3 regions of the Saccharothrix sp. DSM 118769 genome follow, and region 2 is predicted to be linked to each of the others. Evidence: riboswitches for the same ligand, from Rfam matches in the RefSeq annotation. Region 2 holds a riboswitch; each other region holds the start of a gene.
The links. A riboswitch is a leader RNA that binds a small molecule or an ion and turns the genes downstream of it on or off. The one in region 2 is predicted to bind S-adenosylmethionine.

Region 1: linked by a shared signal. The riboswitch ahead of ACRAKJ_RS34470 (aminotransferase class V-fold PLP-dependent enzyme) and the one ahead of ACRAKJ_RS03285 (ATP-binding cassette domain-containing protein) in region 2 are both predicted to bind S-adenosylmethionine.
Region 3: linked by a shared signal. The riboswitch ahead of thrC (threonine synthase) and the one ahead of ACRAKJ_RS03285 (ATP-binding cassette domain-containing protein) in region 2 are both predicted to bind S-adenosylmethionine.

Annotation. Positions count from the first base shown of each region.
Region 1 is NZ_CP193627.1:8,182,792-8,186,040, reverse strand. It holds gene ACRAKJ_RS34475 (potassium/proton antiporter) at 1-1,385, shown strand, start outside; SAM riboswitch class IV at 1,453-1,566, shown strand; gene ACRAKJ_RS34470 (aminotransferase class V-fold PLP-dependent enzyme) at 1,608-2,981, shown strand; gene lspA (signal peptidase II) at 3,005-3,249, shown strand, end outside.
Region 2 is NZ_CP193627.1:669,181-672,429, forward strand. It holds gene ACRAKJ_RS03275 (transglycosylase family protein) at 1-51, shown strand, start outside; gene rsmA (16S rRNA (adenine(1518)-N(6)/adenine(1519)-N(6))-dimethyltransferase RsmA) at 62-940, shown strand; SAM riboswitch class I at 1,028-1,120, shown strand; gene ACRAKJ_RS03285 (ATP-binding cassette domain-containing protein) at 1,339-2,349, shown strand; gene ACRAKJ_RS03290 (ABC transporter permease subunit) at 2,346-3,029, shown strand; gene ACRAKJ_RS03295 (MetQ/NlpA family ABC transporter substrate-binding protein) at 3,068-3,249, shown strand, end outside.
Region 3 is NZ_CP193627.1:1,374,008-1,377,256, forward strand. It holds gene ACRAKJ_RS06540 (DNA internalization-related competence protein ComEC/Rec2) at 1-807, shown strand, start outside; gene thrC (threonine synthase) at 788-2,050, opposite strand; SAM riboswitch class I at 2,062-2,176, opposite strand; gene holA (DNA polymerase III subunit delta) at 2,275-3,249, shown strand, end outside.

The DNA.
Region 1 (3,249 bases), 2.2 Mb from region 2:
TCCTGCTCTACCTCGGCATCGGGGTGCTGCTGGGCGAGGCGGTGCTCGGCATCCAGTTCGAGGACGCCGACCTGACCCGTTCCCTCGGCACGGCCGCGCTCGTGCTCATCCTCACCGAGGGCGGCCTGACCACGCGGTGGAGCGCGGTGAAACCGGCGATGGGGCTGGGCATCGCACTGTCCACAGTGTCCGTCGGCGTCAGCATCGCGGTCACCGGCTTCGCGCTGCACTTCCTGCTGGACATGGACTGGCGCACGGCCCTGCTGTGGGGCGCGGTGCTGTCGTCCACCGACGCGGCGGCCGTGTTCAGCGTGCTGCGCGGGGTGGGCGTGGGCAAGCGGCTCATCGGCGCGCTGGAGCTGGAGTCCGGCATCAACGACGCGCCGGTCTACATCGCCGTCGTGCTGCTCGCCTCGCCCGACCCGGTGACGTGGACCGCGCCCGCCCTGATGGTGTACGAGCTGGTCGCGGGCGCCCTGATCGGCATCGCGCTCGGCTGGCTCGGCGGGGTGGGGCTGCGCCGCGCCGCCCTGCCCTCCACCGGCCTGTACCCGCTGGCCACGGTCGCCGTGTGCCTGCTCGCCTACACCGCCGGCGACCTCGCGCACGCCTCCGGCTTCCTCGCCGTCTACATCGCCGCGCTGGTCCTCGGCAACGCCCGCCTGCCGCACCGCGCGGACACCCTGTCGTTCGCCGAGGGCCTCGGCTGGATCGCCCAGATCGGCCTGTTCGTGCTGCTCGGCCTGTACGCCTCGCCCGGTCGGGTGCTCGACGCCCTGGTGCCCGCCCTGGTCGCGGGCGCGGTGCTGGTGCTGCTGGCCAGACCCCTGTCGGTGCTGTGCGCGGCGCTGCCGTTCCGGGTGCCGTGGCGCGAACAGGTGTTCATCTCGTGGTCCGGGCTGCGCGGCGCGGTGCCCATCGTGTTCGCGCTGATCCCGCTGATCCAGGGCGTCGACGGCGCCCAGCGGCTGGTCGACGCGGTGTTCGTGCTGGTCGTGGTGCTGACCCTGGTGCAGGGCACCACCCTGCCGTGGCTCGCGAAGTGGCTCGGCCTGGTCAAGTCCGGCGAGGCGCACGAGGTGCAGGTCGACTCCTCGGCGCTGGACGAGCTGGGCGCGGAGCTGCTCCAGGTGCGCATCCAGCGCGGCTCCAAGCTGCACGGCGTCTACCTGTCCGAGCTGCGGCTGCCGCCGGGCTCGTCGGTGAGCCTCGTGGTGCGGGCGGAGAACAGCTTCACGCCCCAGCCGACCACCCGGCTCCAGGAGCACGACCAGCTGCTGGTCGTGTGCACGGAGGTCGCGCGCACCGCCACGGAGCAGCGGATCAGGGCGGTCGACCGGGCCGGCCGGTTCGCGCGCTGGAAGGGCGACGCGGGGCTGCCGTAGCCGCGACCTCCCACGATGTGGGCGCGTCTCGACGGCGGCGCGGTGTTCCGGTTACCTTCGGGGTGAAGGTCATGAGTGCCAGCGACAAGCTCGGGCTAGCTGGCCGGCAACCCTCCTACCGCGGTGGGGTGCCCCCGATGAGGACCTGGCCGGCGCGCAGGGCGTCCGGCAAGCGCGGACTCCCTTCCCACGGGTGGAGTCCCGGACTCCCCGGAGGGTGTCATGACCGTCGCAGTCCCCAGGCCCACCACCGCCGTCACCACTGCCACCACGACCACTGCCAGCACGACCGCTGCCACTACCACCGCCGCCCTGCCCCGCGTCGTCGGCTCCGCGCTGCGCGTGCCGCTGGTCACCGGTGAGCGCGTCGAGTACGCCAACCTCGACCACGCGGCCAGCGCGCCGTGCCTGGAGCAGGTCCGCGACGCCGTCGACGAGCTGCTGCCCTGGTACGCGAGCGTGCACCGGGGCGCCGGCTTCGCCTCGCAGGTCTCCACCCGCGTCTACGAGCAGGCCCGCGCGTCGGTCCGCCGCTTCCTCGGCGCCCGGTCCACCGACGCCGTCGTGTTCACCCGCAACGCCACCGACGCGCTGAACCTGCTGGCCCGCAGCGTGCCGAAGCACACCGCCGTGCTGCTGTTCGACACCGAGCACCACGCCGCCCTGCTGCCGTGGCGCGGCCCGAACGTGCGCCGCCTGCGCACCCCGTCCTCGCCCGCCGCGGCCGTGCTGGAGCTGGACCGCGCGCTGCGCGAGGCCCCCGTCGGACCGCGCCTGGTCGTGGTGACCGGCGCGTCCAACGTGACCGGCGAGCTGTGGCCGGTCGCCGAGCTGGCCCGGGTCGCCCGCCGGCACGGGGCGCGCGTCGCCCTGGACGCCGCCCAGCTCGCCCCGCACCGCCCGGTCGACGTGCGCGCCCTCGACGTGGACTACACCGTGCTGTCCGGGCACAAGCTGTACGCGCCGTTCGGCTCCGGCGCGCTGGTCGGCCGCTCCGACTGGCTCCAGGCCGCCGAGCCGTACCTGGTCGGCGGGGGTGCCACGGCCCGCGTCACCGACCACGGCGACCGGCTGGGCGTGGCCTGGTCGGCGGTGCCCGAGCGGCACGAGGCCGGCACGCCCAACGTGGTCGGCGTGCACGCCCTCGCCGTGGCCTGCGACGTCCTCGGGCGGCACTGGGAGCGGGTCGCCGAGCACGAGCGCGTCCTGCTGGCCCGCCTGCGCGAGGGGTTGGCGACCGTGCCCGGCGTGCACGAGCTGGCCCTGTTCGGCGGCGGGCAGGACCGGGTCGGCGTGGTGAGCTTCACCGTCGGCGGCCAGGACGCCGGCTACCTGGCCGCGGCGCTGTCCGCCGAGCACGGCATCGGCGTGCGCGACGGCGCGTTCTGCGCCCACGTCGCCGTGCACCGGCTCACCGGGGGCGGGCGGGCCCTGCGCGCGTCCCTCGGCCTGGGCAGCTCGGAGGAGCACGTCGACCGGTTCGTGGCCGCGCTGCGCCGTCTCGTCACCGAGGGTTCGCGGTGGGCCTACGAGCAGCGCGACGGCCGCTGGGCGCCGTGCGACGACCAGCGCGCGCTCCCGCCGTTCCTGCGCTGAGCAGCGTGTTGGACAATGGCCGGGTGAGCACCGATCCCAGCGCCGAGCCGGCCGACGACGCCGACCAGCCCGAGCCGCCGCTGCCGAAGCGACGCGTCGCGCTGCTGGCGGTCATCGCGCCGATCGTGTTGGCGCTCGACGTCGTCGTCAAGGTGATCGCGGTCGAGGAGCTGGAGGGGCGGGAGCCGGTCGAGCTGTTCGGCGGCCTGCTGTACCTGCCGCTGATCCGCAACACCGGTGCCGCGTTCGGCATGGCCGAGGGCTGGAC
Region 2 (3,249 bases):
GGCGGCTACTCGGCGTGGCCCCACTGTTCCTCGAAGCTGGGCCTGTCGTAAGAATGCACGGGTGACCAACGCTTCACCGTCGACCGACCCGGGGAGTTCGCTCCTCGGGCCGGCTGACGTTCGCCGGCTCGCCGCCGAGCTGGACGTCCGCCCCACCAAGAAGCTGGGGCAGAACTTCGTGCACGACCCGAACACGGTGCGCCGCATCGTGGCCGCGGCCGAGCTGACCGCCGACGACGTCGTGCTGGAGGTCGGGCCGGGCCTGGGGTCGCTGACGCTGGCGCTGCTGCCCGCGTGCCGGGCCGTGGTGGCCGTGGAGATCGACGGGAAGCTCGCCGAGCGGCTCCCGGCCACCGCCGCCGAGCGCGCCCCGCTGCTGGCCGACCGGCTCACCGTGGTGCACGAGGACGCGATGCGCGTCACCGCCGACCGGCTGCCGGTCGCGCCCACCGCCCTGGTGGCGAACCTGCCGTACAACATCGCCGTGCCCGTCGTGCTGCACCTGCTGGCCGAGCTGCCGTCGTTGCGCACCGGCCTGGTGATGGTGCAGTCCGAGGTGGCCGACCGGATGGCCGCGCCCCCCGGCAGCAAGGTCTACGGCGTGCCGAGCGTCAAGCTCGCCTGGTACGCCGACGCGCGCCGGGCCGGCCCGGTGTCGCGCGCGGTGTTCTGGCCGGTGCCCAACGTGGACTCCGCGCTGGTGGCGTTCACCCGCCGGGAGAGCCCGTCCTCTGTGGACCGCAAGGCGCTGTTCTCGTTGGTGGACGCGGCTTTCGCGCAGCGGCGCAAGATGCTGCGCGGCGCGCTGGCCGGCTGGGCCGGGTCGGCCGCGGCGGCGGAGCGGCTGCTCGTCGAGGCGGGCGTCGACCCCGCTGTCCGCGGCGAACAACTGGGGGTCGCCGACTTCGTCCGGATAGCCGAGGCCGCCTCCACTCGGTAGTCGTCGATCTTTCGGCCGAAAGTGTGATTTGCCGGACGATCCTGTTTCAGGCTTGCGTCGGGAGTGGGTCGTCGGGTGTACTCGGTGCTGCCATCCCGAGCGGCCGAGAGACCTGGCTCTACGACGCCGCAGCAACCACTCCTCCACAGGGGCAGGTGCTTCAGCCAGGACCGATGGAGGATCACGTGCCCAGGATGCTGCTCACGAGAAGGCGGGTCGTCGACCACGGCCGCCGCACGGCCTCCGGCTGTCGCAGCCTCTAGAAGAGCCCAGAGCCCGCTTACCGGGCCGCTTTTCGATCCTCGCCGTCCCCGTCGCGGGACACCTTCCTGAGCTGAGCCCGCCGGTCGACGCGCGCCACGAGCGCGCGCCGCCGCACGCCTTCGTGGAGCGAAAACGTGATCACTGTCGAGAACCTCACCAAGACCTTCCCCGGGAGTACCGGTCAGGTTCGCGCGCTGGACGGCGTGAACCTGGACGTCGCGGCCGGCACCGTCCTCGGCGTCGTCGGCCCGAGCGGCGCCGGCAAGTCCACCCTGGCCCGCTGCGTCGCCCTGCTGGAGCGCCCGGACAGCGGCGCGATCCGCGTCGACGGCACGGACCTCGTCTCCCTCGACGGCACCGCGCTGCGCGCCGCCCGCCGGCAGATCGGCGTCGTGCCGCAGGGCGACTCCCTGCTGCGCCAGCGCACCGCCGCCGGCAACGTCGCGCTGCCGCTGGAGGCCGCGGGCATCGCCGGCCCGCAGCGCCGCACCCGCGTCGCCGAGCTGCTCGACCTGGTGGGCCTCACCGACAAGGCCGGGTCGTACCCCGACCAGCTCTCCGGCGGCCAGCGCCAGCGCATCGCCGTGGCCCGCGCGCTCGCCGCGTCGCCGTCGGTGCTGCTGGCCGACGAGCCGACCTCGGCGCTCGACCCCGACACCACCGGCTCGGTGCTGACCGTGCTGGACCGGGCGCGCGCCGAGCTGGGCGTGACCGTCCTCGTCGTCACGCACGACATGGGCGTGGTCCGCCGGATCTGCGACGACGTCGCGGTGCTGGAGGGCGGCAAGGTCGTGGAGCACGGCAAGGTGCTCGACCTGGTGTCCGACGCGGCCAGCCGCACGGCCGCCTCGCTGCTGCCCGCCGTGGACCAGAACCCGGGCGCGGAGGCCGCGTTCGACCGGGTCGCGGACGTGGTGCTGGTCGGCTTCGCCGCCGTCGGCGCCCTGCTGCCCGAGGCGACCAGCCGGTTCGGCGTCGACCTGAACCTGCTGGGCGGCGGCCTGACCCGCCTGGGCGAGACCCCCGTCGCGCGGTTCCGCGTCGGGTTGAAGGGTGAGCGCGCCGACTCGGCGCTGGAGTGGATCTCCGAGGCCGGCGGCTCCGTGCGCCGGACCCTCGCGGGTCCGCAGGGAGTAGCTGCGTGAGGTCTGCAACACCCTGGTCGGAGGTCTTCGACCAACTGCTCGTCGCCACCGGTGAGACGCTCTACATGGTGGTGGTCTCCACCCTGATCGCGGTCCTGCTCGGCACCCCCGTCGGCATCTGGCTCCAGCTCACCGCACCCGGTGGGCTGAAGCCGCGCCCGGTGGTGCACAAGGTCCTCGGCTTCGTCGTCGACCTCGGCCGCTCCATGCCGTTCCTGGTCCTGCTGGTGGTGCTCACCTCGCTGACCAGGCTCCTGCTCAGCAGCACGATCGGGCCGACGGCGGCGATCGTGCCGCTGGCGGTGGGCGCCATCCCGTTCGTCGGCAGGCTGGTGCAGAACGTGCTGGCCGAGGTGCACGTGGCGGTGGTCGAGGCCGCCGTCACGACGGGCTCGTCCACGCTGCGGATCGTGCGCAGCGTGCTGCTCCGCGAGTCGCTGCCCGCCCTGGTCAACGCGGTCGGCGTGACCGCGATCGCCCTGCTCGGCTACTCGGCGATGGCCGGGGTCGTCGGCGGCGGCGGCCTCGGCGACCTCGCGGTGCGCATGGGCTACCAGCGGTTCAACGACCGGTACCTGTGGAGCACGGTCGTCGTGCTGGCGGTCATCGCCACCACGATCCAGGTCGTCACCAACGTCGTCGCGCGCCGCGTCGACCGCCGCCGCACCGCGTCGGTCTAGCCCCTCCCCACCTCACCACTTTTCCCAGAAGGAACGACATGCGTATTCGTGCTGCCCTCCTCGCCGTGCTGCTGACCGCGGTGGGCTGCGGGAGCGGCGACACCGGCGCCGCCTCGAACCCGGACGCGGCGCTCAAGGTCGGCGTGAGCCCCGTCCCGCACGCCCAGGTGCTGCGGTACGTCGCGGACAACCTCGCCGCGTCCAAGGGCCTCAAGGTCGA
Region 3 (3,249 bases), 700 kb from region 2:
CAGGCGGACCTGCTCGGCGGGCACGTCGACCTGAGGGCCGACGTGCTCAAGGTGCCGCACCACGGGTCGCGGTACACGTCGCCGGCGTTCCTGGAGGCAGTGCGGCCCCGGGTGGCGTTGGTGAGTGTCGGGGCGGGCAACCGCTACGGCCACCCGAGCGGGGTGCTGGTCGACGCCCTGACCCGGCAGGGCGCGCTGGTGCTGCGCACCGACCGGGACGGCGACACCGCCGTCCTCACCGGCCCGGACGGGCCGCGGGTCGCCCGCCGGGGCGGCCCCGACCACGAAGCAGGAGGGGATCACCATGGGCGGGAACGACAGGAACGACGTGTGGGTCAGGCTGCGCACGGGGTGGCGGCGGTCCGGTGGCGACCGGGCCGTGGGGTGGGCGCTGTGGCAGCGCGGCTACACCGCCCACCCGTGGCCGCGCGACGAGCTGCGGCCCTCGTTCGCCTATTACGTGTGCGAGGAGCTGCCCGCCGGTGGGCGGGGGATCGTCGCGCGCGCCACCGTCACCGGCGTGGTGCGGACCGCCGAGGTCGACTCCGCGGACTCGGCGTACCGGCTGGTCGCCGACGCGTTGTTCGACGACGACCTCGCCATGGCCCCGGAGGAGTGGTACGCCGAGCGCTACAACCGGCAGAAGGCGGCGCGGCCGTGGCCGCAGCTGCTGACCGCGTGGCGCGTGGTCACCGAGCAGGTCGGGCCGCAGGAGCTGCCCGAGCTGACCGCGTTCCCGCGCACCGGGTGGTTGCGGTCGGGGAGGGTCGCGCTGTGAGCGCCCCGGTCAGGATTCGAGGGCCTTGAGCACGGCCTCCGCCGACGGCGGGACGTTGGCCTTCGGGCCGACCCGGTCGCCGAGCGCGTCGAGGGTCTTGAGGCCGTCGCCGGTGATGAGCAGCACGGTCTCGCCGTCGGGGTCGAGCCGGCCCGTTTCGATGAGCTTCTTCGCGGTCGCCACGGTCACACCGCCCGCGGTCTCGGCGAAGATGCCCTCGGTGCGGGCCAGCAGCCGGATGCCCTCGATGACCTCCTCGTCGGTGACGTCCTCGATGGCGCCGTTGGTGCGGCGCACCGCGTCGAGCACGTACGGGCCGTCGGCCGGTGCACCGATCGCCAGCGAGCGGGCGATGGTGTCCGGGCGGACGGGGGTGACCACGTCGCGGCCGGCCTTGAAGGCCGCGGCGACGGGGGAGCAGCCGGTGGCCTGCGCGCCGAACACCCGGTACGGGGTCTGCTCGACCAGGTCGAGTTCGCCCAGTTCGCGGAACGCCTTGTCGACCTTGGTGAGCTGGGAGCCGGAGGCGATGGGGACCACGATCTGGTCGGGCAGCCGCCAGCCGAGCTGCTCGGCGACCTCGTAGCCGAGCGTCTTGGAGCCCTCGGCGTAGTAGGGGCGGACGTTGACGTTGACGAACGCCCAGTCCTCGTGCTCGGCGGCCAGTTCCTGGGCGAGCCGGTTCACGTCGTCGTAGTTGCCGTCGACGGTGATCAGGTTGCCGCCGTAGACGGCGGTCATGAGGATCTTCGCCCGCTCCAGGGAGGAGGGCACCAGGACCACCGACTCCCAGCCCGCGCGGGCCGCGGCGGCGGCGACGGCGTTGGCGAGGTTGCCGGTGGACGGGCAGGCGAGGACCTTGAAGCCGAGTTCGCGGGCGGCGGCGAGGGCGACGCCGACGACGCGGTCCTTGAACGAGTGGGTCGGGTTGCCGGTGTCGTCCTTCACCCAGACCTTGCGGACGCCCAGGGCCTTGGCGAGGCGGTCGGCCTCGACGAGGCGGGTGCCGCCGGGGTCGGTGTTGGGGTGCGACTCGACGGTGGAGGGCACGGGGAGCAGGCCGCGGTAGCGCCAGATCGACCGGGGGCCGGCCTCGATGTCCTCGCGGCGGACCCGGCCGAAGTCGTAGGCCACTTCCAGCGGCCCGAAACACTCGAGACAGGCGTATTCCGGGGCGAGCGGCGTCTGGTGCCCGCACTCGCGGCAGGACAGGGCGCGAGCCGGACCGAGGTCGAAGGAGGTGGTGGCCGAGGGCACACTGACAGCAGTCATCGCGAGGTATCTCCTCATCTTTCCCGCGTCGCGGGTCGGAATTGGCACCGTGATCGCACAGCAGGTGCTGTGCGACGGGTTGCCGGGGCTTCTTCGGGCCGATCCCTCTGCCCCTCTGGATGAGCGGTATTCAGTTGTCGGCACTCAACGTACGACAGGATCCCGCTCCTCAGCCAGTTGCGTCCACCATCCGGACGCGGGACGGGCGTGGGAGGATCGCGCCCGTGAGTGCGCCCGCTGAGACGCCCGACGCCGTGCACCTGGTCGTCGGCGAGGAGGAGTTGCTGGTCGAGCGCGCTGTGCGCGGCGCGTTGGAGGTCGCGCGCAAAGCCGACCCGCAGGCCGACCTGACCAGGGTGCGGGTGACTGATCTCACCCCTCCTGAGCTGGCCGAACTGGTGAGCCCGTCGCTGTTCGCGGAGGGCCGGGTGGTCGCGCTGGAGGCCGCGCAGGAGGCCGGCAAGGAGATCGCCGACGCCGTGCTCGCCTACGCCAAGGCGCCCGCGGACGGGGTGACGCTCGTGGTGGTGCACAGCGGTGGCGGGCGCAGCAAGGTGGCCAAGGAGCTGCCGGCGGCGCTGCGGAAGGCCGGGGCGCGGGTGATCGAGTGCCCGAAGATGACCAAGGCGTCCGACCGCGAGGCTTTCGTGCGCAACGAGATCCGTTCCGCGGGCGGCGGCAAGGCCGATCCGGAGGCGGTGGCGGCGCTGATCGAGGCCGTCGGGTCGGACCTGCGCGAGCTGGCGGCGGCGGCGGCGCAGCTGGTGGCGGACACCGACGGCAAGGTCGACGCGGAGGCGGTCCGCCGCTACCACCGGGGGCGGGCCGAGGTGACCGGGTTCGCGGTGGCGGAGAAGGCCGTCATGGGTGACCGGGCGGGCGCGCTGGAGGCCCTGCGCTGGGCGATCCAGCTCGGCGTGCCGCACGTGCTGGTGGCCGACGCGCTGGCCGACGCGGTGCGCACGGTCGCGCGGGTGTCCGCGGTGGGGCGGGGCGACCCGTTCAAGCTGGCGGGCGAGCTCGGCATGCCGCCGTGGAAGGTGAAGAAGGCGCAGGGGCAGTCGCGTGGCTGGGAGGAGCGCGGGCTGGCCGAGGCGATGTCGGTCGTGGCGGACCTCAACGCGGACGTGAAGGGCTTCGCGGCCGATTCGGGCTACGCGCTGGAGCGGGCGGTGCTGAAGATCGTCGCGGTGCACGGG